Regions from separate parts of the Paenibacillus sp. FSL K6-1122 genome, predicted to be linked through region 3. Evidence: predicted binding sites of a transcription regulator. Region 3 holds the regulator's gene; each other region holds the start of a gene.

Region 1 (10,101 bases), 2.7 Mb from region 3:
GATGAAGCGGAGAAAATGATGGAACTGGCACAACAGCTTGGTATTACATTTGAATGGACCAAGGCCGATGTACCTTCATATATGGAGCTTACGGGTCAAGGACCACAGGAAGCAGCCCGCAACAAGCGATATGCCTTTTTGCACGAAGTGGCTTCCAAATATAATGCGGCAAGCATCGCTTTGGCACATCATGCCGATGATCAGGCGGAGACGGTCATGCTTCATTTGCTTCGTGGAACCGGCTTGTCGGGACTCTCAGGAATGAAGTTTAAAAGACGAGAAAAAAATGTGGAACTTATTCGTCCATGCCTTCGTATAAACAAGACAGACCTTGTAGAAGCTTGTATTACCCAGGGTTTTATGTATTTCAATGATGAGAGCAACGCCCTGCGTAAATATCGGCGTAATGCCATTCGCTTGGATGTGCTTCCTTTTTTGGGGCAGTATAATGGACAACTCACGCCGTCATTGAATCGGCTTGCCGAAATTGTGGGTGATGAAGACGATTTCATGGAGCAGAGTGCATATGACACATACAGGTGTCTAGTGCAGGTGAACGGCGGAAGGCAAACCTTTGAGGTGCCTTCCTTCTTGAAGTTACATGTCGCTTTACAACGAAGGTTGATTAAACTAATATTGAATTATCTGCCTTTGGACAGTGATTTTGTCGACTTTACCCGTATAGAAACCATTCGGCGCAAGGTCATAGAGACCCATGTGACGACCTGGAGCCTGGATATAGGACAGACACTCGCCTGCACTCGGGAGTATAATCTGATTTCTTTTGGCATACGGACGGACGTACAGGATCAATCTTACGAGTACCGTCTTGCGCAATGGAGTGGAACTTATGAGCTTTCACTCACCCCAATTAACCGGTATATTCGGTTGATGACGGTGAGTCCCGAGGACTATCATGTACCGGAATCGGCGGATCAAGCCGCGTTTGATGCGGATCAACTGCTTATGCCGCTGGTTGTGCGTTCACGGTTACCTGGAGATACCATGAAAGTGATGGGATTAAACGGAAGCAAAAAGGTGAAAAATATTTTCATCGATGAGAAAATCCCCCCATCTGTCCGTCCACGTATTCCTGTGGTATGTGATGGAGCAGGTCATATCATCTGGTTACCGGGTGTTCGACGGTCCAGTGTGGCTCCTGTCAGGGAGGGCACTTCCGCAATCCTGTACATGACTGTAGGCGATTCAGCGATTCAGGGGTAGTGGTTATGGTTCAGGTAAGGCTTTCATAGTATAACTTAGGAGGTTCGCACAGTTGCAGAACGACATTCAGGAAGTATTGATCAGTGAAGAAGAAATTCAGAGTAAAGTCAAGGAATTAGGCGCAACACTAAGTGCCGAATATGCAAATCGCAATCCTTTGGTCATTTGTGTGCTCAAGGGTGCGTTTATATTTATGGCTGATTTGGTTAAAAACATAACGGTACCTGTTGAAATGGATTTTATGGCGGTATCCAGTTACGGCGCTTCCACCAAGTCATCAGGTGTTGTCAAAATCATTAAGGATCTGGATGTATCCGTAGAAGGACGGGAAGTTCTGATTGTCGAAGATATTATCGACAGCGGACTTACACTCAGCTATCTGATTGAACTGCTAGAAAACCGCGGTGCCGAGTCGGTGCGAGTGGTTACGCTGTTCGACAAGCCTTCAGGCCGTAAAGTTGAGTTGGAAGCTCATTACACAGGCTTTGACATTCCTGACGCGTTCATCGTTGGTTACGGTTTGGATTTTGCGGAGAAGTACCGGAACCTGCCCTATATCGGGATTTTGAAGCCGGAAGTCTATAGTAGCTAATATCCTGCCCGACCCAAGCCTTGAGCTGTTCTTGGCTTCTGTTGAGAAGCCATGTCGGGCTATGTTAAAATAATTAAAGTGTCTCGAGAGGAGGTAGGGGATGAATCGGTTCATCCGGAATTCTGGTTTTTATTTGATTCTTTTTTTAGTTGTGGTGGGGATAGTCCAGTTCGTCAGCAATGGCGGCGAAGCCACCGATAATCCTAGATATGATCAGTTGCGTGCAGCGATCAAAGCCAACAATGTCTCTGAATTGACGGTTCAATTCAACGGTCAAACGTATCTCGTGACCGGTCAATACAAGAAGGCACCTGATGGCGCCAAATCAGAAAATTTCTCAACGTATATTCCTCCTACGGATGAGGCAATTAGTGAGCTTGTAGCTGCAAGTGAAACTAACAATTTCCAATATCATCAGGAGCCAATGAAAGGTGACAGCATCTGGTTGACGTTGCTGACTTCCTTTATTCCTTTGATCATTATGTTCCTGCTGTTCTTCTTCCTGTTTAATCAGGCTCAAGGCGGCGGCGGTAAAGTAATGAACTTTGGTAAAAGCCGTGCTCGTCTCTACAACGAAGAGAAGAAGCGGGTTACATTTGAAGATGTTGCGGGTGCTGACGAAGAGAAACAGGAACTTGTTGAGGTTGTAGACTTCCTCAAGGACCCTCGTAAATTCGCAGCAGTAGGTGCGCGGATTCCTAAGGGCGTATTGCTCGTAGGGCCTCCAGGTACCGGTAAAACATTGCTCGCTCGTGCCGTAGCCGGTGAAGCGGGTGTACCATTCTTCACTATTTCAGGTTCCGACTTCGTGGAAATGTTTGTCGGTGTCGGTGCATCACGTGTTCGTGATTTGTTTGAAAATGCGAAGAAAAATGCCCCATGTATCATCTTTATCGATGAGATTGATGCTGTAGGACGTCAGCGTGGTGCTGGTCTCGGTGGTGGTCACGATGAACGTGAACAGACACTCAACCAGTTGCTCGTTGAGATGGACGGATTCGGAGTTAATGAAGGTATTATCATCATTGCCGCAACGAACCGTGCAGATATTTTGGACCCTGCCTTGCTGCGTCCAGGACGTTTTGACCGTCAAATTACGGTTGACCGCCCTGATGTAAGAGGTCGTGAAGCTGTCCTGAAAGTACATTCCCGTAATAAACCACTGACCAAAGATGTGAAGATGGATATTATCGCGAAGCGTACAACAGGTTTCTCTGGTGCGGATTTGGAGAATCTCTTGAACGAAGCGGCATTGCTTGCAGCGCGTCGTAACCGTAAAGATATTTCCATGAAGGAAGTTGACGAAGCGATTGACCGTGTCATCGTTGGTACGGAGAAGAAAAGCCGTGTCATCAGTGATCGCGAGAAACGAATCGTTGCTTATCACGAAGCAGGTCATACCATTGTTGGATACTTCCTCGAACATGCTGATATGGTACATAAAGTGACCATTATTCCGCGCGGACGTGCGGGTGGATATGTAATCATGTTGCCAAAAGAAGACCGTATGCTGGTTACCAAGCAGGAATTGCTGGATAAAGTAACCGGACTTCTCGGGGGTCGTGTAGCTGAAGAATTGTTCATCGGAGAAATTGGTACTGGTGCATACAGTGACTTCCAGCAAGCGACAGGTATTGTTCGCAGCATGGTTATGGAATACGGTATGAGTGAGAAATTGGGACCTATGCAATTCGGAAGTTCACAAGGACAGGTATTCCTTGGTCGGGATATCGGTCATGAACAGAATTACTCGGATTCCATTGCTTACGAGATTGATCAGGAAATGCAACGCTTTATCAATGACTGTTATGAGAAGTGTAAGGACTTGCTTGTTAAACATTCAAAAGAGATGCACCTGATCGCTCAAACTTTGCTTGAGGTTGAGACTTTGGAAATGGATCAGATCAAGCAATTGATCGAAACAGGTTCTTTGACTCCAAAAGCAGAGAATGACAATGATGGTGAAGGCACACCAACTGAAGGCGGAGAGCCAATCATCGACACCATCGGTGATGTGCGTGTTCGTATTCAAGGTAAAGATGAAACGCCTGAGCCACCAGCCGGAGATATTCCAAACGAAGCTCCGAATCTGGAAAAGGGTAATAACAATAACCCGGATGATGGCGGAACTAAGCCAACGTCTTAATACACAATACATCTGGCTATGATAGCAGGTGAAATCAAGAGAGCCCTCGAGGCTCTCTTTTTTTATCCATTATTTTAAAAGAGGATAGATAAAGATAAACGGGAGTTAGATGGCGAACCAGTTAGCAAACAGGTGGTTACAGCGCTGTCCCGGGCCTTTTTCATTTATTGACAGAGTCGTGAACGTTGTGTAAATTAGTTGTTAAACCGCTTGTGATTCGTTTCTCAAGCGAAGATAACGACTTAGGTTAGCCCACGAAACAGCGCATGACGCTGTCCCGATAAAGGAGAGGATCACAGGTGGAAGCTCTGGCTTTAGAGCGCAAGGCTGAGATGAACCGCGAGCTGCGTGAGCGGCTTATGGTGTTGAAGAAGGAACGTAATGCCATTATTCTTGCCCATTATTATCAACGTGACGAAGTACAGGAGGTTGCCGACTTCCGTGGAGATTCGTTTCTGTTAGCCCAGAAGGCAGCACAGACAGATGCGGATGTGATCGTTTTCTGTGGTGTTCATTTTATGGGTGAAAGCGCTAAAATTCTTGCGCCAAATAAAACAGTTATTATCCCGGACGAACGTGCGGGCTGCCCAATGGCAGATATGGTGAATGTGGATGGACTACGCAAATTGAAAGCACAACATCCTAATGCCAAGGTGGTTACGTATATCAATTCCTCGGCTGAGATCAAAGCAGAGACTGACATCTGTTGTACATCGGCGAACGCAGTCCGGGTTATTCAATCGGTGGATTCCGACGAAATTATCTGGGTACCGGATAAAAACCTGGGACATTATGTGCAGCAGCATACAGACAAGAAAATGATTATCTGGGAAGGCTACTGCAACACTCACGATATGCTTACAGTCAAAGATGTGGTGGAGATGAGAGCCAAGCATCCCAATGCGGAGTTTGTTGTCCATCCAGAGTGTCGCCCTGAGGTTGTAGAAATGGGTGATTTTGTAGGCAGCACAACAGCTATTCTGGAGTATTGCAAAAATTCATCAGCGAAGGAATTTATCGTAGGTACCGAAGATGGTACAGGATATCAGCTTCGTCTGGATAGTCCGGATAAACAGTTCCACTTTGCTACCAAGTTCCTCGTATGTCCCAACATGAAGGTGAACAACTTGAAGAAACTGGTGAAATGCCTGGAAACGATGAAGCCGCAAATCTACGTGCCACCGGCCGTTGCCGACAAAGCCAGAGAATCACTAGAGCGCATGTTGTTGGTAAAGTAGGATGCGCTACTCTTGCTCCAAGACAGGTGAATAACATGATACCGCAATATTTAGTTGATTTTGATCTGTCTGCGCTACCCATGGTAGAGACGGATGTACTGGTTATAGGCTCAGGGATTGCTGGTTTGTTTACTGCCATTAAGGCAAGTGGACAACAACGTGTATTAATGATCACGAAGAAGTCATTACTTGAAAGTAACACCAGATATGCGCAGGGAGGCATCGCTGCGGTTATTGCTGAGGATGATTCACCTGCTTACCACTTGCAGGATACACTTGTAGCAGGAGCGGGCTTATGCCGCTCCGAAGCGGTAGAGGTATTGGTGAATGAGGGGCCGGACGGAGTGAAGGAACTGATTCGTTTGGGTACTTTATTTGATCTGGAGAACGGCGAGTTGGCGTTGACGCAGGAAGGTGCGCATAGCCACCGCCGTATTTTGCATGCCAACGGAGATGCAACAGGATATGAGATTGTACGTGCGCTTGCTGTTGAAGTGAATGAGCATCCCGGGATTGAAGTTTGGGATGAGCATTTTGTTGTTGACCTGATTACGGATCGAGATCGAGGGGAATGCATTGGCGCTCTGGTTCAGAAGGATGACGGATCGCAAGTGTTCGTGAAGGCACAGGCAACCGTTCTTTGTTCTGGTGGGGCAGGACAACTGTACCGATACACGACGAATCCGGATGTAGCTACTGCCGATGGTGTAGCCATGGCTTATCGGGCTGGGGCTATTGTTCGTGACATGGAATTTATCCAATTCCACCCCACCTCTCTATGTTACCCTGGGGCCCCGCGTTTCCTTGTGTCAGAAGCCGTACGCGGCGAAGGAGCATATTTGCGCAATGTGAAGGGTGAGCGCTTCATGGATCGTTATCATGCCCAGCTTGAACTGGCCCCACGAGATATCGTGGCACGAGCGATTGTTAGTGAGATGGAGTCCACCAACAGTACCTTTGTGTACTTGGACATTACACATGAACAGCCAGAGATGATCAAGCATCGGTTCCCTACCATATATGAGACTTGTATGCGTTATGGATTAGACATGACAACGGACTGGATTCCCGTTGCACCTGCTGCCCATTACATGATGGGTGGAGTGAAAACGGATTTAAGTGGAGAGAGCAGCATCTCCCGATTATTTGCTTGTGGCGAGGTGTCTTCTACAGGAGTGCATGGAGCCAACCGCCTGGCAAGCAATTCTTTATCAGAAGCGATTGTATTTGGGCGGAGAATTGTTGATCGTATTCAATCTCTCCCTCCGCTTGGTTTATTACAAGTAAGAGGGGCTGCGCATTCATCTGTGGACATGAATAACAAGGTCAATAAGATCACGGAAGAGCAAAAGCCGGTATCCGAAAGACGTTTACGATTACAGAAAATGATGGTTCGTCAGGTAGGCCTGCGCCGGAATGGTGAGGACCTGCAGAAGGCCATGGACAAGCTGCAACAGGAATTGCAATTTTTTGATCAGACACTCACTCATAAGGAAGAGCTGGAGTATGCCAACCTTCTGACCTGTGCCTGGTTAGTTACCAGCGGGGCATTACACCGCGAGGAGAGTCGGGGGGCTCACTATCGTGAGGATTTCCCGGCGCGTGATGATATTGTGTGGCAGAAGCATAGTCTGCAACAGCGAGAACAAGCGATTGTGGAGGAATTGATGTCATGATACTGAATGGATATAATGAAGGGCTTATCGAATCGATCAAAAACTGGCTTCGTGAAGATGTTGGTGCAGGTGACGTTACAACAAGTGTGACGATCCCGGCAGGCAACCAATCCAAGGCCATTATACACGCCAAAGACAATGGTATTATTGCAGGCATGATCGTAGCTGAACTTGTATTTCAAGTCGTTGATCCTGATCTTGTATTTACACCGAAGGTAACAGACGGAGACCAGGTCACCCATGGCACGATTTTGGCCGAGGTAGAGGGAAGTACACATTCACTGCTTACGGGGGAACGACTGGCACTTAACTTGCTGCAACGTATGTCCGGAATAGCTACGCGTACGCGTGCCTACGTGGATGTGCTGGATGGTCTTGAGACCAGGCTCGTGGATACACGTAAGACAACGCCGGGCCACCGACTACTTGAGAAATACGCGGTGCGCGTGGGTGGCGGAGCGAATCATCGATTTGGACTGTACGATGCCGTTATGATTAAGGATAACCACATCAAGGGTGCAGGCGGAATCACCGAGGCGGTACAGCGTGCGCGAACCGTTATCCCACATACGATGACGATTGAAGTGGAGACTGAAAATCTGGAGCAGGTGAGAGAAGCCTTGCAAGCCGGGGCAGATATCATTATGCTGGATAACATGCATCCAGAGCGGATGCGTGAAGCGGTTGAACTTATTCGTGAACAGGCTCCTCATGTGAAGGTTGAAGCATCCGGTAACGTGTCTCTTCAGACCATTCGTGGTATTGCAGAGAGTGGTGTGGATGTAATTTCGGTTGGCAGGTTAACCTATTCCTTTGAGAGCCTGGATATTAGTCTGGATTTAAATGAAAAGAAAGAGGGGTGAACCTCTTTGATTCTAGTTGTAGACGTGGGGAACAGCAATATGGTGCTCGGCGTATATCAAGGCCGGGAATTGCTGCACCACTTTCGTCTGAGTACATCACGTCAGTCAACAGTGGATGAATACGGCGTATTGATTTATAATTTATTTCATATGTCCGGCATCAGGGCAAGTGACATCGAAGGTGTCATCATCTCATCTGTGGTTCCGCCACTGGTGAATGTAATTGAAGCGATGTGTGAGAAGTATGTAGGCAAAAAAGCTTTGCTCGTTGGGCCTGGTATCAAAACTGGCTTGAATCTGCGATACGAGAACCCTCGTGAAGTGGGTGCAGATCGTATTGTTAATGCAGTGGCAGCCGTTGAGAAGTATGGCGGCCCTCTCGTCGTGGTCGATTTCGGTACCGCAACGACTTTTGACTGTATTGACGAGAAAGGCCACTATCTGGGGGGAGCTATTGTACCTGGCATTCAGATCGCCACTGAAGCGCTCTATGAGCGGGCATCCAAGTTGCCTCGTATAGAGCTGGAGAAACCTAAAAAGGTTATTGGCCGTAATACTATTCATGCCATGCAAGCAGGTATTATATATGGCTATGCAGGGCAGGTAGATGGTATTGTAGAACGTATTCGCGAGGAGATGGGAGCGAAGCCCCGAGTTATCGCGACGGGTGGTCTCGCTACACTTATCGCAGAAGAAACCCGTAGTATAGAGGAAGTTGATCCGCTGCTTACGCTTGAAGGGCTGCGTATTATATATGAGCGGAACCGGGAAAGGTGAGCATAGTGACGGCATACAGCGGGCTGAGATTACAGCTTAAGTGTTGTGCCGTTTTTTCTGTGTTACGACTATTATGGCGATACGCCAAAGGAGGCTGAATGACTTGGAAAACAACAACAAGCATGACCGGTTAATTCGTGGTACAGCAATGAATGGAAAGGTAAGAGCCTTTGCTATCCAGACTACGGAACTGGTTGAGGAACTACGCAGAAGACACGATACGTTTCCCACGGCTACAGCTGCCATGGGGCGTACGGTTACAACAGCAGCCATTATGGGTGCAATGCTTAAAGGTGAAGAGAAGTTAACGGTACAAGTCAACGGTGATGGGCCCATTGGACAGATTGTAGCTGATGCCAATGCGAAAGGCGAAGTACGAGGATATGTTTCTAATCCGCATGTACATTTGCCAAGCAATAGTGTGGGGAAACTGGACGTTGCAGGCGCGGTTGGAACGGAAGGTTTCATCAACATAACGAAGGATTTGGGACTGAAAGAACCATATCGTGGCAGTGTGCCTATTATTTCAGGAGAACTGGGCGAAGACTTCACGTACTACTTTGCGCAATCGGAGCAAACACCTTCTGCTGTAGGCGTTGGTGTGCTCGTTGATACGGATAATTCCGTTATTGTCTCAGGTGGATTCATTATGCAGCTGTTGCCGGGATTGACAGATCCAGAGATCACGGCGATCGAAAACGCCATTAGTACGTTGCCGCCAGTGACGACGTTGCTGGAGCAGGGACTTGAATTGGAAGAGTTGCTTCGCCGATTGTTGCCAGATGTACAAGTGATGGAAGGATTGGATATTCATTTTAGCTGTGAGTGTTCACGTGAGCGGGTAGAGAAGACATTAATCAGCCTGGGCCAAACGGAGATGGAGCAATTAATTGAAGAAGAGGGCCAGGCTGAAGTGGTCTGCCAATTCTGTAATGAAGCCTATGACTTTAACAAAGAACAACTTGAGACCATCCTAGAGCAAGCCAAGAACTGATCTATGCGGGGACGGGATGCGGAATGACAAGACAGGAAAAAGGGTTGTGGACGGCTGTAATTGTCTTGACGCTAGGTATGCTGGTCATGGGTAGTGTGATGGCTATGCATGGTCTCAGACAGGGCAAAGACGAGGCAGATGCATCCCATGATGCTAATACGGAAGAAGGAAGCACCGTAGCGACGATCAACGGAGAAGTTATCACGGACAAAGAGTGGACCGATGCGCTGAAACGACGTTACGGCAGTGAGTTATTACTCCAGATGTTAAACCGTAAAGCAGTATATGCCGAAGCAATCGAACGCAAGCTGATCGTCACTCCCCAAGAGATTGCAAGAGAACTTGCCGCCGCGATGGATGGGTATGATTCAGAGAAATCATATTTTGACGAAATGAAGTCTCAATTGGGTCTGTCGAAACAGGAACTTGAGTTGGAAGCCGGCTACAGGCTGCTGCTTGAGAAAATCGCAACGATCAGCATACAGATCAAGGATGCAGATATTGAGCATTACTGGACTGAACACCGTGAGGATTACGTTTCCCCCGAGAAATATGACTTGTCCATCATCGTAGTGAAGGAAGAAGATGAAG
Region 2 (10,101 bases), 230 kb from region 3:
CCATTTCATAAAATCGATCGCGAAGTCACAATGCTGGCAGATTAACATTTCCAGGTCTTTATGTTCCAGTACACCGATCTCACTGTCCTCCAATACTTCCGCTGAGAAGCTGTGTTTAGAGCCAAAGAAGGGATCAGCCTGCCCAATCATATCACCGGATTGATACATGTACATGATCAGTTCCTTGCCTTCATCCGTGGATTTGGTGATCTGGGCACGGCCCCGTTTCATATAATAAAGTTTGTCAGAGATGTCGCCTTCCCAGTACAGATGTGTACCTTCCGGATAGGTTCTATCTTTCATGGTAACCAGCAGATGGTTGAAATTTGCTTCCGAGAAACAGTTAGTATTACCGCGCTTTTCCAGTACAGTTGTTAGTTCTCTCATAAGTCTATCTCCCCTTTATGTCCATCGGACGACCTTCTGTAGTAAGCAGTAGCCTCCGAGGTTCGCCGCAAACCGTTGCCGTCCTGATCAGGGTCATCTCGGCCGGGAGGAAGGACGGTACAAATTGCGGTGGTTCAATTTTTAAGTTCAGTATATACCTAATCTTACCGTTTGAGGGGGAAGGAAAGGGGGCAAAAATGACGAAATTTCAAACATTGTGATAAAATTCACTTTTAATGGAGAGGATGAATTTTACAGCCCTATATTTTAAATAGGAAGTGAAAATGGTCGTATGAAGGACACTACAAAACTTAAATTAAATTTGTTATACTTTGTGAAAAAAATCACATAATTAAGTTTATTGTCATGTTACGATGTGAATGTAAACGAGAGAGACAAACTAATACGAACCTTTAGGAGGATGAGGGAGATGGCTGTAAAGAACGAAGTCGCCCCAGCAAAAGAACCGACAGCAGGTCAGTATATTCAAACGTTAATCGACAAAGCGAATAAAGCACACGCCGCATTCATGAAGATGGACCAGAAGCAGATTGACCGGATTGTGCAAGCAATGGCGCTTGCGGGTCTGGATAAACACATGATGCTCGCCAAGATGGCCGTAGAAGAAACAGGCCGCGGAGTATATGAGGATAAAATCACCAAAAATATATTTGCAACAGAATATGTGTACCACAGTATCAAGTACGATAAAACCGTAGGTGTGATTGAAGATAACGAGTATGAAAGCTTCCAGAAAATTGCGGAGCCGGTCGGCATCATCATGGGTATTACACCAGTTACCAACCCAACATCAACGACGATGTTTAAAGCATTAATTTCCATCAAGACGCGTAACCCGATCATCTTTGGTTTTCACCCATCTGCACAGAATTGTAGCCGGGAAGCTGCCAAAATCCTGCTGGAAGCGGCTGTGAAACATGGTGCACCAGCAGATTGCATTCAGTGGATTGATGATCCTTCCATGGATCGTACAAACGAACTGATGAATCACAATGATGTGGCTCTCATTCTGGCAACAGGCGGATCAGGCATGGTACGTGCAGCGTACAGCTGTGGTAAACCTGCACTGGGCGTAGGACCGGGTAACGTACCTTGCTTTATCGAGAAAAGCGCGGATATCAATCAGGCAGTAACGGATTTGATCCTGTCCAAGTCTTTCGATAACGGCATGATCTGTGCTTCCGAGCAAGCGGTCATCATTGAAGAACCGATCTTTGATCAAGTGAAGAAAAAAATGATTGCAAATGGCTGTTACTTTGTTAACAAAGATGAAGCAGCAAAATTGACAGCAGGTGCGATTAATACCGAGAAATGTGCGGTGAACCCGGCGATTGTTGGTCAATCTGCGGTAAGCATTGCGAAATTGTGCGGTATTGAAGTTCCAGCAGGCACCAAAATTCTCGTGGCCGAGATTGAAGGGGTAGGTACCAAATTCCCATTGTCGGCTGAGAAATTAAGCCCGGTACTGGCTTGTTACAAAGTTAAAACGGCAGCAGAGGGCATTGAACGTGCAGCAGAAGTGGTTGCTTTTGGCGGCATGGGTCACTCCTCGGTTATCCACTCCACAAATGAAGAAGTGATCGGCAAATTCGCAGATCGTTTGCAAACTGGACGGATTATTGTGAACTCACCATCCACACATGGTGCCATCGGGGATATCTACAACACAAACATGCCGTCATTGACACTGGGATGCGGATCATACGGACGTAACTCGACTTCTTCCAACGTAACCGCTGTGAACTTAATCAATGTGAAAAGGGTGGCTCGCCGTACCGTGAATATGCAATGGTTCAAAGTGCCGAACAAAGTCTACTTCGAAAAAGGGGCAACGCAGTATCTTGCCAAAATGCCTGACATCACACGTGTGGCGATTATTACGGATGCCATGATGGTGAAGCTTGGATATGTTGAAAAGGTAGAACACTATCTGCGTCAACGCCAAATGCCGGTAGCCATCGAAGTATTCTCCGATGTTGAGCCAGATCCATCCACAACAACGGTAGATCGCGGAACCGAAATGATGCGCCGCTTCCAACCAGACTGCATTATCGCACTCGGCGGTGGATCACCGATGGATGCTGCCAAAGCCATGTGGTTGTTCTATGAATATCCGGACACGGACTTCAACGATCTGAAACAAAAATTCATGGATATCCGCAAACGGATCTACAAATATCCACGTCTCGGCGTAAAAGCGAAATTTGTAGCGATCCCAACCACATCGGGTACAGGTTCTGAAGTGACATCGTTCGCGGTTATCACAGATAAAAATCAAGGTAACACCAAATATCCATTGGCCGACTATGAGCTGACTCCAGACGTAGCGATTGTCGATCCAGAATTCGTATATTCCCTGCCTAGAACAGCGGTTGCCGACACAGGAATGGACGTACTGACGCATGCGATTGAAGCTTATGTATCTGTTATGGCAAATGATTACACGGATGGACTTGCGATCAAAGCAATCCAACTGGTGTTCCAATACCTGGAGCAATCTGCGCTGCAAGGTGATAAACTGGCACGTGAGAAAATGCATAATGCTTCCACGATTGCAGGTATGGCGTTTGCCAACGCATTCCTGGGCATTAACCACAGCTTGGCGCACAAATGGGGCGGTCAGTATCACACCGCACACGGACGCACCAATGCCATTCTGATGCCACACGTCATTCGTTACAACGCGAAAAAACCGACCAAATTTGCATCGTTCCCGAAATATTCGCACTTTGTAGCGGATGAGCGGTATGCCGAAATTGCCCGTATCTTGGGATTGCCTGCTCGCACGACAGAAGAAGGGGTAACCAGTCTTATCAATGCCATCCGTAACCTGAACAAAATCTTGGGTATTGAAGAATCGTTCCAAGAGATCGGATTCGATGCCAAAGACTTTGAAGCACATGTCGATTATCTGGCAGACCGTGCCTTCGAAGACCAATGTACAACCGCCAATCCGAAGTTGCCGCTGGTAACTGAACTGGCTGATGTATACCGCAACGCTTTCTACGGAAAGTTTGAATAATAAATTTAGAACAAAGCGTGCTTTACGGCAAGAAGATCAGGGTTCCCCGAGAGGGGAGCCCCGATTGCCGTCTTTCACACAATAACGAGAGGGCAGAAAAACAGAAGAGCGAGCATCTGTTTTTCAGGATTTATTCTAAGATTTGATTTGCTCCGAGCATAGAGGAGCAAAAGGGTTCTAGAGAGGTTACACGTAATCCGTGATGTGGCTGTTTGAGCCAGATGTTCACACAATAACGGAGTGGGCAGAAAAACAGAAGAGCGAGCATCTGTTTTTCAGGATTTTTTCTAAGATTTGATTTGCTGCTCCGAGCATAGAGGAGCAAAGGGTTCTATAGAGGTTACACGGAATCCGTGATGTGGCTGTTTGAGCCAGATGTTCACACAATAACGGAGTGGGCAGAAAAACAGAAGAGCGAAGCACCTGTTTTTCAGGATTTATTCTAAGATTTGGTTTGCTCCGAGCGTAGAGGAGCAAAAGGGTTCTATAGAGGTTACACGGAATCCGTGATGTGGCTGTTTGAGCCAGATGTTCACACAATAACGGAGTGGGCAGAAAAAACTGAAGAAGCGGAGCGTTCGCCTTTATCCCCGGATTTTCCCCTTTGAAATATAAAATTGAAAAAATCCGGGGATAACAGCGATCGGAAGTTGTTCTGCCCGCGCAGTGACTAAGTGTGAAACTAAAGAGGGTTCAATGGGACACAGCGCAGGTGGAGTGAGTTAGTTCACTGGCTTTGTGACAAAAATCACAGATGATGAAAGCCCCAAGTCGTATACTGAAAATGTAAGAAAAACATTCATCCCGCGGTTCCGGTTCCCAAGTAGAGAGAACATGTTCCGGTTTATGTGAAACAATTCACATTAATCGCGGCTCTGGGCACACAATGCTACGAATGAAGCAAGATGTTATGTGTCCAGAAATCCAAATTAGTGGAGGGATTACGATGTCGGTGATTGAAAAAGATGTCAAACAACAAACAGGCTGGAGAAACTTTACCAAAGGAACATGGACCAAATCCGTAGATGTGAATGATTTTCTGGCACACAACTTGTCTCCGTATTACGGTGACGAAGCATTTCTCGCAGGTGCAACCCAGAATACCAAAGAATTGTGGGAGATCGTATCTGATCTGACCAAAAAAGAACGGGATAACGGCGGTGTCCTTGACGTTGACGTGAACACACCAGGTACTATTATTTCTCACCAACCCGGTTATCTGGATCAATCCAAAGAGCAGATTGTCGGCGTTCAGACCGATGCTCCGTTCAAACGTTCCATTCAACCAACAGGCGGAATTCGCATGATGATTGACGCATGTGAGGCATATGGCTTTGAAATGCCACAGGGCGTCATTGATATATTTACAAACATTCGCAAAACACACAACCAGGGTGTATTCGATGCTTATACTTCCGACATGCGTGCAGCGCGTAAAGCAGGAATTATTACAGGTCTGCCAGATGCTTACGGCCGTGGCCGGATCATCGGTGACTATCGTCGTGTAGCTTTGTACGGGGTAGACTTCCTGATTCGTAACAAAAAAGGCGAACTGAATGCACTCGAAGTTGATGTTATTGATGAAGATGTCATTCGTTTGCGGGAAGAATTGTCTGAACAGATTCGTGCATTGCAAGAATTGAAACAATTGGGCGATATGCACGGGTTCGATATTTCCTTGCCAGCGACAACAGCAAAAGAAGCGTTCCAATGGTTGTACTTCGGTTATCTCGCTGCGATCAAAGAACAAAACGGTGCTGCGATGTCACTGGGACGTGTATCTTCTTTCCTGGATATCTACATTGAACGTGACCTGCAAGAGGGCATTTTGTCCGAAGAACAGGCTCAGGAATTAGTTGACCATTTTGTAATGAAACTGCGGATTGTCAAATTCCTGCGTACACCGGATTACAACGAACTATTCAGTGGAGATCCAACATGGGTGACTGAGTCCATCGGTGGTATGTCCGTGAATGGTGAAACGCGTGTAACCAAAAACAGCTTCCGTTTCCTGCATACGCTGCACAACCTGGGTCCTGCACCAGAACCGAACCTGACTGTTCTCTGGTCAACGAAACTTCCAGAAGCTTTCAAAGATTATTGCAGTAAAGTATCCATCGAAACCAGCTCAATCCAGTATGAAAATGATGATCTGATGCGTCCGATCTACGGTGACGATTACGGTATTGCTTGCTGTGTGTCGGCGATGAAGATCGGGAAACAAATGCAATTCTTCGGCGCTCGTGCCAACCTGGCAAAAGCTCTCCTGTATGCGATCAACGGTGGTCGTGACGAGAAATCCGGAGCACAAGTTGGACCTGAGTATCCTGCCATTACTAGCGAAGTGCTGGATTACAATGAGGTTATGAAACGCTTCAAACCAATGATGGAGTGGCTGGCTAAGCTGTATATGAACACCCTCAACGTCATTCACTACATGCACGATAAATACAGCTATGAGCGTATCGAAATGGCATTGCATGACCGTGACATTGTACGTACGATGGCTTGCGGTATCGCTGGTCTGTCGGTTACAGCAGATTCACTGAGTGCGATCAAATATGCCAAAGTAAAACCAATTCGTAACGAACAAGGCATCGCTGTTGATTTCGAAATCGAAGGAGACTTCCCTTGTTACGGTAACAATGAAGACAGCGTAGACAGCATTGCTGTTGAACTGGTCGAGAACTTTATGGGCATGATTCGCAAGCACAAAGCTTACCGTAACGCAGTTCCAACACAATCCGTTCTGACGATCACTTCCAACGTGGTATATGGTAAGAAAACAGGGACTACACCGGATGGTCGTAAAGCAGGTGAACCATTTGCTCCAGGTGCAAACCCAATGCATGGTCGTGACAAAAAAGGTGCACTGGCATCCCTTGGCTCGGTAGCCAAATTGCCTTATGAACACAGTCTTGACGGGATTTCCAATACCTTCTCCATCGTGCCAAAAGCATTGGGTAAAGAGGAGACTACACGTAAATCCAATCTGACTGCGATGATGGATGGTTACTTCGGTCAAAACGCTCATCACCTGAACGTTAACGTATTTGATCGTCAGCAATTGATTGATGCGATGGATCACCCGGAAAGCTATCCACAACTGACTATACGGGTATCCGGATATGCCGTTAACTTCATTAAATTGACTCGTGAACAACAGTTGGATGTCATCAACCGTACGTTCCATGGCTCGATGTAAGTAATTTGCTAGTAGAAGACCGCTAGAGCAAGGTATTCCAAATCATATTAAACGCACAGCGGATGCGGATACAGAAAGGAAGAGGCAGCATGGTTAACGGACATATTCATTCACTCGAAACTTTCGGGACGGTTGACGGCCCAGGCATCCGCTTTGTGCTTTTTATGCAAGGATGTCTACTCAAATGTCAATATTGCCACAACCCTGATACTTGGGCGCTGGATGGTGGAAAAGAAATGACGCTTGAGGAGGTACTGGCTGAAATTGAGCCTTACCTGTCTTACTACCGCAGCTCCGGAGGCGGGCTCACGATATCTGGTGGAGAACCAACGTTACAGGCTCACTTTGTAGCCGAAATCTTCAAGGAAGTGAAGCGGCGCTGGGGATTGCATACGACACTGGACAGCAACGGATTTAACGAACCGGAACGGATTCACGATCTCCTGGATCACACAGACCTGGTTCTGCTGGACCTCAAACATATTGATGATGAGAAACATATCAAGTTGACAGGCAAATCCAACGAGAGAACGTTGAAAACGGCCAAGTGGTTATCGGAGCAAGGTCGGAAAATGTGGATACGCCACGTGTATGTGCCTGGCATTCATAACGAGGAAGAGGATTTGCTTAACCTCGGACGGTTTATTGGAACATTAAATGGCGTCGAGAAGTTCGAAATTCTTCCATACCATCAGATGGGGATCTACAAATGGGAGGCGCTCGGTAAAGTATATCCACTGGATGGAGTTCCTTCACCAAGTGAAGAAGAAGTGGAGCGGGCGTATCGCCTGATCGAACAAGGTCGCCAGGAAACGGCTGGCATGGCTTGTTCAGGTAAGTAACTACCGTTATTTACAAGACCTTATAATTTGAACTAACTATTTACACGAGAACGTAGAGGACAGAAATAAGCTGGAGAAGCGGAGCGTTCGCCTAAAAGCTTTCTGCAAGAAAGCTACATCGGAAGCATATGCTATCCCCAGATTTTCACCTTTGTAAAAGTGAATTAAAAATAATCTGGGGATAACAGCGATCGGAAGGTTGTTCTGTCATCGGAGTGGCAAGTGTAATTATTTTTAAGTTCAACTTATATTTCAACCCAAGCAGTCCTTGCGAACATGTTTCGCAGGGGCTTTTTTTTTGCTGTTATCCATTGTAAATGCAAGATTATGGGTCCAGTGAAGGATTTTATCCCTCCATTGATGAATTGTCATCCTTACGATGTAAGCTCCGGCTTTTTATAATCAGAGTGTAAAGCCAAATGCTCAATATCTTGAGGAGGGTCAACCAGATGAAAAAAAGAATGACATTACTGCTTTCATTATTGCTTATCACTTCATGGACTTTGGCGGGATGTGCAAGCTCAAGTAACGAGCCACAGCAAGGCGCAGGCAATACACCTGTGGAGGAAACAAGTAAGGAACCGGTTGAAATGCTTCTCCGCCACACGCAGGTGGGAGCCGACAAACAGAAAAGACTGGCCATTCTGCAGGATGTTGTGGACAAAGTGGAGGGAGAGGTACCCAATCTGACCTTTACGCTGGATGGCGTCGAATCCGATGTGAATCGTAAGGAAAAGCTTCGCGGAGAGATGGCCGCCGGTAACCCGCCGGATATATTTGAACTGTTCGGTAGCCCGGATTCCAAAGTTTATGCCAAGGAAGGTATGCTGCTTGATCTGACTCCGATCTTGCAAGAGCTGGGCATTCAAGACCAGTTTACATCCCTTGAACCGTTTACGTATGAAGGCAAAGTATATGGACTGCCGATTGGCGGTTCGGGCGAAGGTTTTTTCTATAATAAAGAGTACTTCGAACAAAAAGGATGGAAAGCCCCAACTACCATGGCTGAACTGGACAATATACTGGCTGAGATCAAGGCTGATGGCAAAGTGCCGCTTGCTTCCGCATCTAAGGCGGGCTGGGTGCCGCTTATGTTAACCAACCATCTGTGGTCCCGGTATGCCGGGCCGGAGATTACCGCAAAGTTTGCAACAGGTGAAGCGAAGTGGACCGATCCGGGTGTTGTGCAAGGTTTTGCCAAACATAAGGAATGGGTGGATAAGGGTTATTTCAAAAAAGGTGAACTGGGCTTTGAGTATGCCGAATATACCACGCAATTTACAAGTGGAGAAGTGGTATTAATGTATGACGGAACATGGAAATCATCTGTATTTAAGGAAGGTCAGAGCGGTGAATCGCTCATTGGCAAGGTTGGATTCTTCAATATGCCTCCGGTAGAGAACGGAGCAGGCGATCAGACGTCTTTGATGCGGGATGTGAACAATGGATACGGATTCTCGGCAGCAGTGGCGGATGACCCGCAGAAGCTGGACGCAGTGAAAGCTTTTATCAAAAATTTCTACAATGAAGATATGCAGATCCGCGGCCTTGTGGAAGACGGTGTGTTGCCTGCCATGAAGTTGGACGAGAAAGTGCTGACCGATAGCATTACCGATGATCTGATGAAAGAAATTGTGGCTGTGCTTAATGCGTCCAAGACGTCGTTCCCGGCATTTGATGCACTTGTTCAGGCCGATGTGACGACAGAGATCAGCAATCTGCAGATTCAGAAGTTGATTGGTGGGCAGACCACCCCAGAGAAAATGGCAGAAGAGTTGCAAAAGGTGCAAGAGGAAGCAAACGCCTCAGTGGAATAAACGAATTCAAGTTGAAACTGCGATCGTTGAAGTGACTGAAGGAGGCTGACCATGAATACTTCACTCCGCAGCCCGTTAATCTATACGTTGTTTGTAATGCCAGCCCTAATTCTGTTTGTAATGTTCTTTCTATACCCTATTGGTAGCTCCCTGTATTACAGTCTGACGAGTTGGAATGGGGTATCGGCTGAGCCACGTTTTGTGGGTTTATCCAATTATGTAAAGGCACTGACCGATGAACGTTTTTGGATTTCCACACGGAATAACGGATTTTTCATCGGATTTTCGGTACTGATTCAGGTACCCCTAATCGTCCTGTTTTCGCTTCTGATTGCCAATGTGAAAAGGCTGAAAGGTCTGTATAAAACCGCTGTTTTTTTACCATCCATCATGTCGACAGCCGTTATCGGTATTTTATGGGGATTCATCTATGAACCGAATATCGGGCTATTAAACAAAATGCTTCATGTGCTGGGAATCAATCCAATCTACTGGTTATCGGATAACCGATTTGCCATGTTGTCCATCTTGGTGACCAATGCCTGGCAGTGGACGGGATTTTACATTGTCATGGTGCTGGCGGCCATACTGGCGATTCCCCGTGATCTGGATGAAGCGGCTGCAATTGATGGGGCAACGGCGGTACAACGTGCAATGCGAATTACGTTGCCGCTGATCCGGCCGATCATTTCGGTGGTGATCATGTTGTCCATCGCAGGTGCCATGAAAGCAGCCGACATCGTGATTGTCATGACCAAAGGTGGGCCCGCTGGGTCCACCGAGGTTCTGGCGACATATATGATCAAA
Region 3 (10,101 bases):
CGACTGATGCAAGAGGGGCATGCCCATGCGGTTAAAATGGAAGGCGGAGTCGAGATAGCGGACACCGTCAGAGCAGTCGTGCAAGCAGGCGTGCCTGTTCTTGGACATATCGGACTGACACCTCAATCGGTTAATCAGATTGGTGGTTACCGCATTCAGGGCAAGGATGCAGCGGATGCGAAACGTCTGATGGACGAAGCCAAAGCCTTGGAAGCTGCAGGTGCGTTTGGCATTGTGCTTGAACTGGTTACGGAAGAAGTTGCACGGGCGATCTCGGAGGAACTGTCCATCCCTACCATCGGAATTGGAGCAGGACGAGGCTGTGATGGTCAGGTACTGGTATTCCACGATGTGGTTCAATACGCCTCTCCGTATATGCCCAAACGATTTGTCAAAACCTATGGAGATGTGGGTACATTAATCAGAACCAGCATCGAAGCTTACGTGAAAGAAGTGAAAGATCGTTCGTTCCCGGCCGAAGAGCATGTATTCAATGCGGCGGATGGTGTTCTGGATCAACTGTACGGCGGACAACGCAAGGAAAAGGTGGGGAGTAACTCATGAAAGTATTACGGACAATCGCAGAGTTAAGACAGGAACTAAGCTTGAAGCGTCAAGCGATTCGGTCCAGTGCGTCTGTTGTAGGTCTGGTACCAACAATGGGTTATCTTCATCAAGGTCATGCAAGCTTGATGCAGGTAGCCAGACAACAGAGCGATATCGTGGTATTAAGCATATTTGTTAATCCAATTCAATTTGGCCCTAATGAAGATTTTGACAGCTATCCGCGGGATGAAGCCAGAGATGTGGAAACAGCACGCTCACAAGGAGTGGATATCGTATTTATTCCCTCTGTTGAAGAGATGTATCCACAGGCAACGCAAACGACCGTATCTGTCTCAAAACTGACGGAGCGCTTATGTGGCGCTTCACGTCCAGGACATTTTGACGGGGTAACGACCGTAGTCTCCAAACTGTTTAACATCGTACAGCCACAGCGTGCATTTTTTGGAATGAAAGACGCTCAGCAGGTTGCGGTCATTCAACAGATGGTGAATGATTTGAATATGCCTGTAGAAATTGTACCCTGTCCGATTGTTCGCGAAGAGGATGGCCTTGCCCTCAGTTCACGTAACGTCTACCTCAACCCAGATCAGCGTTCACAGGCTTTGGTTCTGTCGAAGGCACTACGTGCAGCTCAGGAAGCCGCAGATACAGGTGTAGTTACTACAGCCGCAGATATCCGTCGCATCTTGCGCGAGCATATTACAAGCTCACCGCTTGCCATTATCGACTATGCCGAGATTCAGGCTTTTCCTAGCCTTGAGCCGCTCGCAGATCAGGAAGAAGTTCAAGGACGTGACGATCTGCTCATCGCACTTGCGGTGAAATTCGGAAAAACAAGATTGATTGACAATATTAGGTTGCAAAAATCGGAGGTACTGTCCCATGTTTAGAACACTGATGAAATCCAAAATTCACCGGGCTACGGTAACAGAAGCCAACTTGAACTATGTGGGTAGTATTACCATAGATGAAGACTTGATGGAAACATCCGACTTGATGGAAAACGAGAAAGTGCAAATTGTGAACAACAACAATGGTGCACGTCTGGAAACTTATGTGATTCCAGGACCACGCGGAAGCGGAGTCATATGTCTTAACGGCGCAGCTGCACGTCTGGTACAGCCTGGAGATAACGTCATTATCATTTCTTACGCCATGATGTCGCAAGAAGAGGCAAATACTCACAAACCAACCGTTGTATTTGTAGATGGACAGAATAAACCTGTACAAACGATGAAACAGGAAGTCCACGCAACAATTATGTAATCGACTGGTAAGGAGAATGAAATCGGCCCTTGAAGCAAAAAATGAGTACAGGTCACTGCACTAATCCATTTTTTCAAGGGTGGGGATGCATCGATGTTCCAGCATGTTTTCGCAGAAATGAACGACATGTTAGATGAAATTATCAAGAGCTATCCTTCCGCTGAAGGCCTGAACAAACAAGAATTGTTGCAAAAGTGGAACTTGCTTAAGCGGATGAGTGACGGAATGCTGGATGAATGGTTGATGTTTGAAGAAAAGATGAGCCAGGTGAGGGAGCGAGAGATGGATAAGCCTGCTTCCCTTGAACCGGAACAGGAAGCTGTTACCGCTCTGCCTGAACTCCATCTGGAATGTTTCAGTCGAGGTCAGGGTTATTTCAAATTACAGATGTATCCGCAGGCGATCATGCAATTCTCCCGGGTTGTGACCGACCATCCGGAGAGTGCATTAACTCGTTTTTACCTGGCGCTGGCGTATCTGAATCTGGAACAAATGGCGGAAGCCGGAACACATTTACAGCAGATCATGTACCTTAAAGGTTCACCTCGCTTGAAAGGGCTTGTGTGTAACGCCCTGGGCTGTATTCAAGTCAAGCTTGCGAATCCCGAAGCTGCATGTTCACTCTTTGCACAGGCCCTTCAGTATGACCCGACATTGACCGAACCACTGTACAACATGGAAGCTTGCAGGTTGAACAGGGGAAAATTGCAATATGCTAATCAGCTGACGACCCTTCATTAAGCGGGAATTCGGCGACAAAAAAACGGTGTTCCCTCCTTTGGCATAGCGGCGGGGACACCGCTTTTTTGTCAGTTAATTTTCAAATCCCCTTTTTTTTGCTATGCTGTAACATAGACTGGAATGGAAGGGACCGTACATTGCAATGAAATTTGCCGTATTGGATTTCGAAACAACCGGCACGCAGTCCGACGGTGAGATTATACAGGCCGGACTTGCCATCATAGATCATGACTACAGCATAACTCAAATATATAGTTCTTATGTGAACCCTGGTGTACCGATTCCCCCGTTTATTTCGGGGTTGACGGGTATTACCGATGAAGATGTGGCGGACGCTCCTTCACTCGAAGAGATGATGATGGAGATGGTTCCGCTGCTTAATGATGTGGTGCTTGTTGGACACAACGTCGCTTTTGATTTTCACTTTTTGCAGAATGCTCTCGACCGTTGCGGTTATTTGCCGTTCACTGGCCGCATTCTGGACACGATTGATTTTCTGAAGATCACATTCCCATCACTGGGTTCTTATCAACTCGGTTATGTATCTTCTGAATTTGGATTTCAACATGATCGCCCTCACCAGGCAGACAGTGATGCACTGGCGACAGCCTATGTGCTGCTCAAGTGTCTGGATGAGTTAAAGGAATTACCGCTCATAACGATTCAGCGCCTCAGTGACCTGTTTGCACCAGAAGACAGTGACTTGGGTTGGTTCTTGGACGGGATGCGTAGTGAGAAGGAAGCAGAGCCGATTCAGGATCTGGACGGACATACCTATTATCGTCAGCTTGCTCTAAATGTGAGTGATTGGACCGATATTGGTGCACCACGCGATGAGCGGGAGGCTAACCCCCTCGATGGTGTAAGCTTCGAACAGTTTATGGACCAGGTTCGGGAGAATCTGAAGGATACACTGGATCATTACGAAGAGCGTGAAGCGCAGACTCAGATGTTCAGCAGTGTAAGGCAAGCCCTGGATGAAGAGAAACATCTCTTGATCGAAGCTGGAACGGGTACCGGTAAATCTCTAGGGTATCTGTTGCCTGCTATTTACGAAAGTGTGAAGCAAGAACAGAAAGTTATGGTCAGCACGCATACGATCAATCTGCAGGAGCAATTGAGAGAGCGGGACATTCCGATGCTGACTCAAGTGGTTCCGTTCCCGTTTAAGGCTGCTGTATTCAAAGGACGTGGACATTACCTGTGCCTGCGCAAATTTGAACACAAAATCAATAAACGTGAGTTCGCTACACCCAAAGAGGATTATTTCACAGCTGCTCAGATGATTGTCTGGCTTACGCAGACCGAAACCGGAGATGATGAGGAACTTAACCTTAGCGGACGCGGAGGGGACTTCTGGGAGACGGTACAGAGCGAATCCGAATCATGTCTGGGAAGATCCTGTCCATGGTTCCGTAAATGCTTCTACCATCGTGCCAAACATGAAGCAGGGTTGTCTGATATCGTAATCACCAATCACTCTAAATTGTTTACGGATGTGAAAGCCGCGCATCAGCTGCTGCCAGCCTATGAGAGTCTTGTGATCGATGAGGCACATCATCTGGAGGATGTCGCTGGTAAACATCTTGGAATGCATATGAAATATTTCACCTTGGTTCATACACTGACCCGCCTATTTAAAGACAGTCGTAATGGACAGCTGCCTATGCTTCGTTCGCAGTTATCCGGGCATGAAAATTCGGTGCAATGGGGCTCCATGGTGGATCAGATGTTCCCGCTCGCTCTTGAAGTTAAGGAGCTGTGGGATCGTATGAGCGATGCCTTGTTTGGTCTGTTGCCTGAACGAAGTGATGCTTCACCGGGAGAGACGGGGCAATTTTCACTGCGTCTGAAAGCATCTCAGAAACCTGCAAAATGGCAGGAGTTGCAGGATCTGGAGAACCAGATCTATGTGACTCTGGGTGATTTGGTTCGCAAAGGGGACAAATTGCTGCTTGAGGTGAAAGAGGATCAGGATGATTATCAATCGGACAGTCTGATCACGGACATTACAGGATTGCTGAAAGATCTGACCACATTGAAGGAGAATCTACGTTTCTTCATGCGTATGGATGATGCCAAAACGGTGTACTGGATGGAAGCCAGCGGTCAGTTCCGCAGTAAATCTCTCCAGCTGTATGCCGTACCTGTAGATGTTAGTGCACAACTTAAGGATTTATTTTTTGACAAAAAGAAAAGTGTTGTGCTTACATCGGCTACGCTCTCGGTAGATAAGTCATTCCAGTTCATGATTGAGCAGCTTGGCTTACAGGAAGCCTCTGAGAATAATCGGCTGTTAACGTCGATGCTGCCATCACCTTTCAACTATCGCGATCAGGCACTTCTCGTGATTCCGCGTGATTTCCCGAGTGTGAAGGGAAGTGTGGGTGATGCGCACTTTGTTAATATGCTGGTGCAATCACTTGCAGAGACGGCAATTGCTACGCGTGGACGCATGATGGTTCTGTTTACTTCATACAAGATGTTGCGACAGGTCTATGATCCGCTGAAGGAGGCACTGTCTGGCAACGACATCTCGTTGCTTGGGCAAGGCGTTGACAGTGGAAGTCGTTCCAAATTGACTCGCAGGTTTCAAGATGCCAAAGCAACGGTACTTCTGGGCACAAGCAGCTTCTGGGAGGGTGTAGATATCCCGGGAGAGGCGCTAACCTGTCTCGCTATTGTTCGACTGCCTTTCCAGCCACCGAATCATCCGTTGGTGGAAGCCAAGAGTGAGCTGCTTCAGGAACAGAAGAAAAATCCGTTCATGAAACTGTCCGTGCCGCAAGCGGTCATTCGTTTCAAGCAGGGATTTGGCCGTTTGGTGCGTACAGCGAAGGACAGAGGAATTGTCATTGTTTATGATACACGGGTGATTGAAGCGTACTACGGTAAATTCTTTTTATATTCATTACCTGGTCCCAAAATGGAACACATGCTCACGGAGCAGATGGTTCCACGAATTACCGAGTGGTTGGAAAAACCTGCTAATGAACAAAAATAATGGTTGTTTTGTTCGTTATATCATTGCATGACACTATCGTTTGGCGTTAAACTTTATTATATATTTCCGTATCCGATTAAAGTAGTTGCACGTAAGAACTTATAACCTAAATTACAAGGAGCATTCTGTATAAAATGTCACGTTTATCTTTGAGTTTTATACAGAATGCTCATCTTTTCATCTATTATTTTATCGTGGCCTTGGTAAGGGGGAGCAAGAATGAAATCGGATAAAATTTCGGAAGCGGTGGTACGACGTCTGCCTGTTTACTTGCGTTATTTGAACGAGTTGCATCAGCGTGAGGTGGCTACTGTTTCTTCTCAAGAGCTTGGACAGAGGCTGGATCTGAATCCGGCCCAAATTCGTAAAGACCTGGCTTACTTCGGTGATTTTGGTCGTAAAGGGATCGGGTATGATGTATCCTATTTGATCGAGAAAATTCGTCACATTCTCAAAATCGATCAGCAAATTAATGTAGCTCTGGTAGGAGCGGGTAACCTCGGTCAAGCCTTGTCCAACTACAACGCATATCTGAAAGACAACATGAAGATTGTTGCTGTATTTGATGCATATGGACCGAAGATAGGTAGTCAAATCAACAGTTTGACGGTAAAACCAATGGATGAATTGACGGAAGCGGTTAAAATGGAAAACATTCGCATCGGAATTATCACGGTTCCGGATACGGAAGCCCAAAATGTAGCCGATCAGCTTATTGAATCAGGAATTGAAGCGATCCTTAATTTTGCACCAACCATTCTAAAAACACCGCCGCATATCCGCATTCACCATGCTGACTTTACAACAGATCTGCTTAGTTTGGCCTATTACTTGGATACTGGAAAGGACGACGAGGAAGATGACAACAAATAGATGGGTAATTCACAATGGCAAATTTGCTGTTAATGAAGGCGGCACAACATGGAACGTGGTCCAAGGATACATGGTTGTTGAGAATGACAAGATTGTGCATATTGGTGAGACATTGCCGGATGAAGACAAAAATTGTACCAAAGTGGATGGAAAAGGACTGTTCTTCCTGCCGGGTCTGATCAATACGCATGGTCATGCAGCGATGTCGTTGCTCAGAGGGCACGGAGACGATCTTGCATTGCAAGTATGGTTGCAGGAAAAAATGTGGCCGATGGAAGCGAAAATGACTTCAGAAGACGTATATTGGGGAACTTCGCTATCGGTGCTTGAAATGTTGAAAGGCGGAACTACAGCTTTCCTGGACATGTACGATCACATGGATCAAGTTGCCAAAGTTGTGGAGCAATCCGGCGTTAGAGCAGCACTGGCACGTGGTGTAATCGGGTTGTGCTCGGAGGAAGAACAATTGCGGAAGCTGGAGGAGTCGGCTGCGTTTGCGCGTGAGTGGAATGGACAGGCAGATGGTCGCATTACAACCGTAATCTCGCCACATGCACCATATACATGCCCTCCTGACTACATAGAGAAGCTTGTGCAGGTCGCGAACGACCTAAACCTTCCCCTTCATACACATATGTCGGAAACGCTTCGTGAAGTCGAGCAGAACGTGGCTGATTATGGACTGCGTCCTGTGGCACATCTGGAGAAACTGGGCTTTTTCTCTCGTCCATCCCTGGTTGCACATGCGGTGCATCTGAATGACGAAGAGATTGAGATTCTGGCCCGTCATGATGTGGCTGTATCCCATAACCCGGGAAGTAACCTGAAACTCGCTTCCGGTGTTGCGCGGGTACCTGCGTTGCTGAAAGCAGGAGTTACCGTGTCACTCGGAACAGACGGACCGGCAAGCAACAACAACCTGGATATGTTCGAGGAAATGAGACTGGCTGCATTGATCCACAAAGGTGTATCTGGTGACCCGACGGCAGTGCCAGCAGGCGAAGCGTTACTACTCGGAACGTCATACGGTGCCAAATCTATCTTCTTGAACAATACCGGAGCACTCCAGGTCGGCATGAAGGCTGACTTTATCGCCTTGGACATTGAACAGGCACATTTCTATCCACATACAGACCTGATCTCACATACAATCTACTCGGCTTCTGCTAAAGATGTTGAGCACGTATGGGTGGATGGAAAACAAGTGGTGAAACATGGCGAATGTCTGACGCTGGATGAAGAACGCATTTTGCGTGAGTCTCAATTGGCATTTGATGGTCTGCTTGCTCGTTAATTGCAGGACAGCATCATAGGGAAAGGAAGTTCGGCTTTTGAAGAAAAAAAAGAAGTGGATATGGATTTCGCTGCTTGCACTGGTTCTGATTCTGTTTGGACTTCAGCGTTATTACGTCCATGTCACGCAGGACCAACGCAAGGAAGAAGCGCTCGCCATACAAGCAGCACAGGAGCAACTGGGCATTACATCCTATGATGAATTGCGCAAGTACATCTGGGGAGACAAAGAAGGCTCTGACAACATCTACTGGACCCTGATCGGCAAAAACAAGGATAACCAGGATGTTATGGTCTGGGTTAAATTCGATGCAAACAATCAACCGGTTAAGGGTGCAAACGCTGTACACAGTGAGCTGCTGCAGAATGGCATGTCCGAAGCGCAGATACGCAATCGCTTCAGTTCTGAAGTTCCTGCCGGTGAGATTAAACGAATCATGCCCGGAGTTGTGAATGGAATATATGTGTGGCAAGTGTATTATAAAGACGGTACGCATAACCACTATCGCTTTTATCGTTTTAGCAACGGAGAACAGGTGGACCTGGTCTACACACTCCCGAACAGCTAGAACAAGATAGAGTGAGATAAATAGAGAATTAAAGAAATGAAAGAACCGGCAGACGGATATCCGACTGAACCGGTTCTTTGTGTTGTCTGTAAACATATTTGATTTAAATAGTTAAAATTAATAATTTATTCATATTTTCGCCTTCGAAATTGTATATACGATGTGATATACTCAGATATGTACTCAAAGTTACATTCAAAAACAAATAATCCTGTCGAAATTCTCGCAGGAGTCAATGTGCACATATTCGTATATACCAATAAGCCAGTAGGTTGGGCCAAAATCTGGGAGGGGTAATTCACTTGAAGCTAAAAGTATTGCCTATTGCTATAACTGCCGTCATTTCAGCCGTTGTGTTGTTTGGAGGTTGGTTTGTATATCGTCAGGTGGCTGTGCAGAATCCGATTGAAAAAATGGTAACCCAGTACGATGGAGTCAATGACGTTCAATTAACTATTAACCGCAATGACGTACAATTGAAACTGGATCTGCAACCTGATGTTGATTTGGGCAGACTGGTACAATATATTCACAAAGAAGGACAGACCCTGATTGGAACACGCTCACTAAAGTTGGATGTTGTGGATCATTCCAGTGAAGCACTGGAAAGTTGGTGGGGGGATGCGATGTTCACCGTAGCTCAGGCGATGGAGAACAAGCAATACACCGAGATTACACCAACGTTGTCCAAGATGGCGACGAATGGAATTAAGGTAAATACAGCGATGGATGACAACAATGTATATGTCAGTCTCAGAGACGGAGATGCCAGCAAGTTTATTATTCTGCCGCGTGTGCCCGGTCAGATAGGAGTGTGGCCTAATGCCTAAGTGGACAAAAGAAGTTGCCATCGGATTTTTTCCCGTATTGATTATTTTCCTTGCTTTTACTGGTGTTAATATTGTTCCGATCCTGATTGCAGCAGTGCTTGTCGGAGCTTTGCTGTTCATGATGCAAATGCGTGGCGGGATTACAGTAGGCGCTGCACAGGAACGTAAACGGAAGAAAAAAGGACCTTCCAAGCTTACTTTTGAAGAAATTGGCGGACAAGACAGTGCTAAGCAGGAATTGCGTGAAGCGCTTGACTTTCTGATCAAACATGAAGAAATCCGGAAGTTCGGGATTCGCCCGTTAAAAGGGATTTTGCTGACGGGCCCTCCAGGGACAGGGAAAACGTTGATGGCCAAGGCTGCTGCCCATTACACCGATTCTATTTTTGTAGCAGCATCGGGTAGTGAGTTCGTGGAAATGTATGTTGGTGTGGGTGCCAGCAGAATTCGGGATTTGTTCAAGGACGCGAGAACCCGTGCCACCAAGGAAAATAAGGAAAACGCTATTATCTTTATCGATGAAATCGATGTCATCGGGGGGAAACGTGAGGGTGGTCAACAGCGTGAATATGATCAGACCCTGAATCAGCTCCTGACGGAAATGGATGGAATCTATTCTTCCGATACGCCAAGAATTCTGGTTATCGCTGCAACAAACCGTAAAGAGATGCTGGATAGCGCCCTGACGCGACCGGGACGTTTTGACCGCCACATTCAAGTGGACTTGCCTGACAAAAAGGGCAGAAAGCATATTCTGGAACTGCATGCGGTGAACAAACCTCTGTTGAAGGAAGTTAATCTGGAGAAAACAGCGGAAGAATCATATGGTTTCTCCGGTGCACAGCTCGAAAGTGTGATGAACGAAGCAGCAATATACGCCATGAGAGACGGGCTGTTAAACATTGAACAGCGGCATTTGTCCCTGGCTATTGATAAAGTCATGATGGGTGAGAAGACA

What was found. Region 3 encodes Rex, which represses fermentation and respiration genes when NADH is low (regulators of the CRP and FNR family bind a similar motif). Its sites were predicted from a motif close to TTGTGAAATATTTCACAA; they were not measured.
Region 1: nadA (quinolinate synthase NadA) is a predicted target of Rex. The motif match lies at 4,173-4,190, and genes of this name have one in related genera.
Region 2: pflB (formate C-acetyltransferase) is a predicted target of Rex. The motif match lies at 4,277-4,294, and genes of this name have one in related genera.

What each region holds. Positions count from the first base shown of each region.
Region 1 is NZ_CP150272.1:62,152-72,252, forward strand. It holds gene tilS (tRNA lysidine(34) synthetase TilS) at 1-1,224, shown strand, start outside; gene hpt (hypoxanthine phosphoribosyltransferase) at 1,277-1,816, shown strand; gene ftsH (ATP-dependent zinc metalloprotease FtsH) at 1,917-3,962, shown strand; gene nadA (quinolinate synthase NadA) at 4,262-5,200, shown strand; gene nadB (L-aspartate oxidase) at 5,236-6,876, shown strand; gene nadC (carboxylating nicotinate-nucleotide diphosphorylase) at 6,873-7,739, shown strand; gene NSQ20_RS00325 (type III pantothenate kinase) at 7,746-8,516, shown strand; gene hslO (Hsp33 family molecular chaperone HslO) at 8,590-9,510, shown strand; gene NSQ20_RS00335 (peptidyl-prolyl cis-trans isomerase) at 9,534-10,101, shown strand, end outside.
Region 2 is NZ_CP150272.1:4,697,827-4,707,927, reverse strand. It holds gene NSQ20_RS21170 (Crp/Fnr family transcriptional regulator) at 1-387, opposite strand, end outside; gene adhE (bifunctional acetaldehyde-CoA/alcohol dehydrogenase) at 818-3,430, shown strand; gene pflB (formate C-acetyltransferase) at 4,377-6,635, shown strand; gene pflA (pyruvate formate-lyase-activating protein) at 6,725-7,477, shown strand; gene NSQ20_RS21150 (extracellular solute-binding protein) at 7,927-9,294, shown strand; gene NSQ20_RS21145 (sugar ABC transporter permease) at 9,346-10,101, shown strand, end outside.
Region 3 is NZ_CP150272.1:4,469,054-4,479,154, reverse strand. It holds gene panB (3-methyl-2-oxobutanoate hydroxymethyltransferase) at 1-564, shown strand, start outside; gene panC (pantoate--beta-alanine ligase) at 561-1,457, shown strand; gene panD (aspartate 1-decarboxylase) at 1,450-1,833, shown strand; gene NSQ20_RS20045 (tetratricopeptide repeat protein) at 1,927-2,574, shown strand; gene dinG (ATP-dependent DNA helicase DinG) at 2,717-5,578, shown strand; gene NSQ20_RS20035 (redox-sensing transcriptional repressor Rex) at 5,798-6,451, shown strand; gene NSQ20_RS20030 (amidohydrolase) at 6,438-7,745, shown strand; gene NSQ20_RS20025 (DUF5590 domain-containing protein) at 7,783-8,313, shown strand; gene NSQ20_RS20020 (hypothetical protein) at 8,616-9,143, shown strand; gene NSQ20_RS20015 (AAA family ATPase) at 9,136-10,101, shown strand, end outside.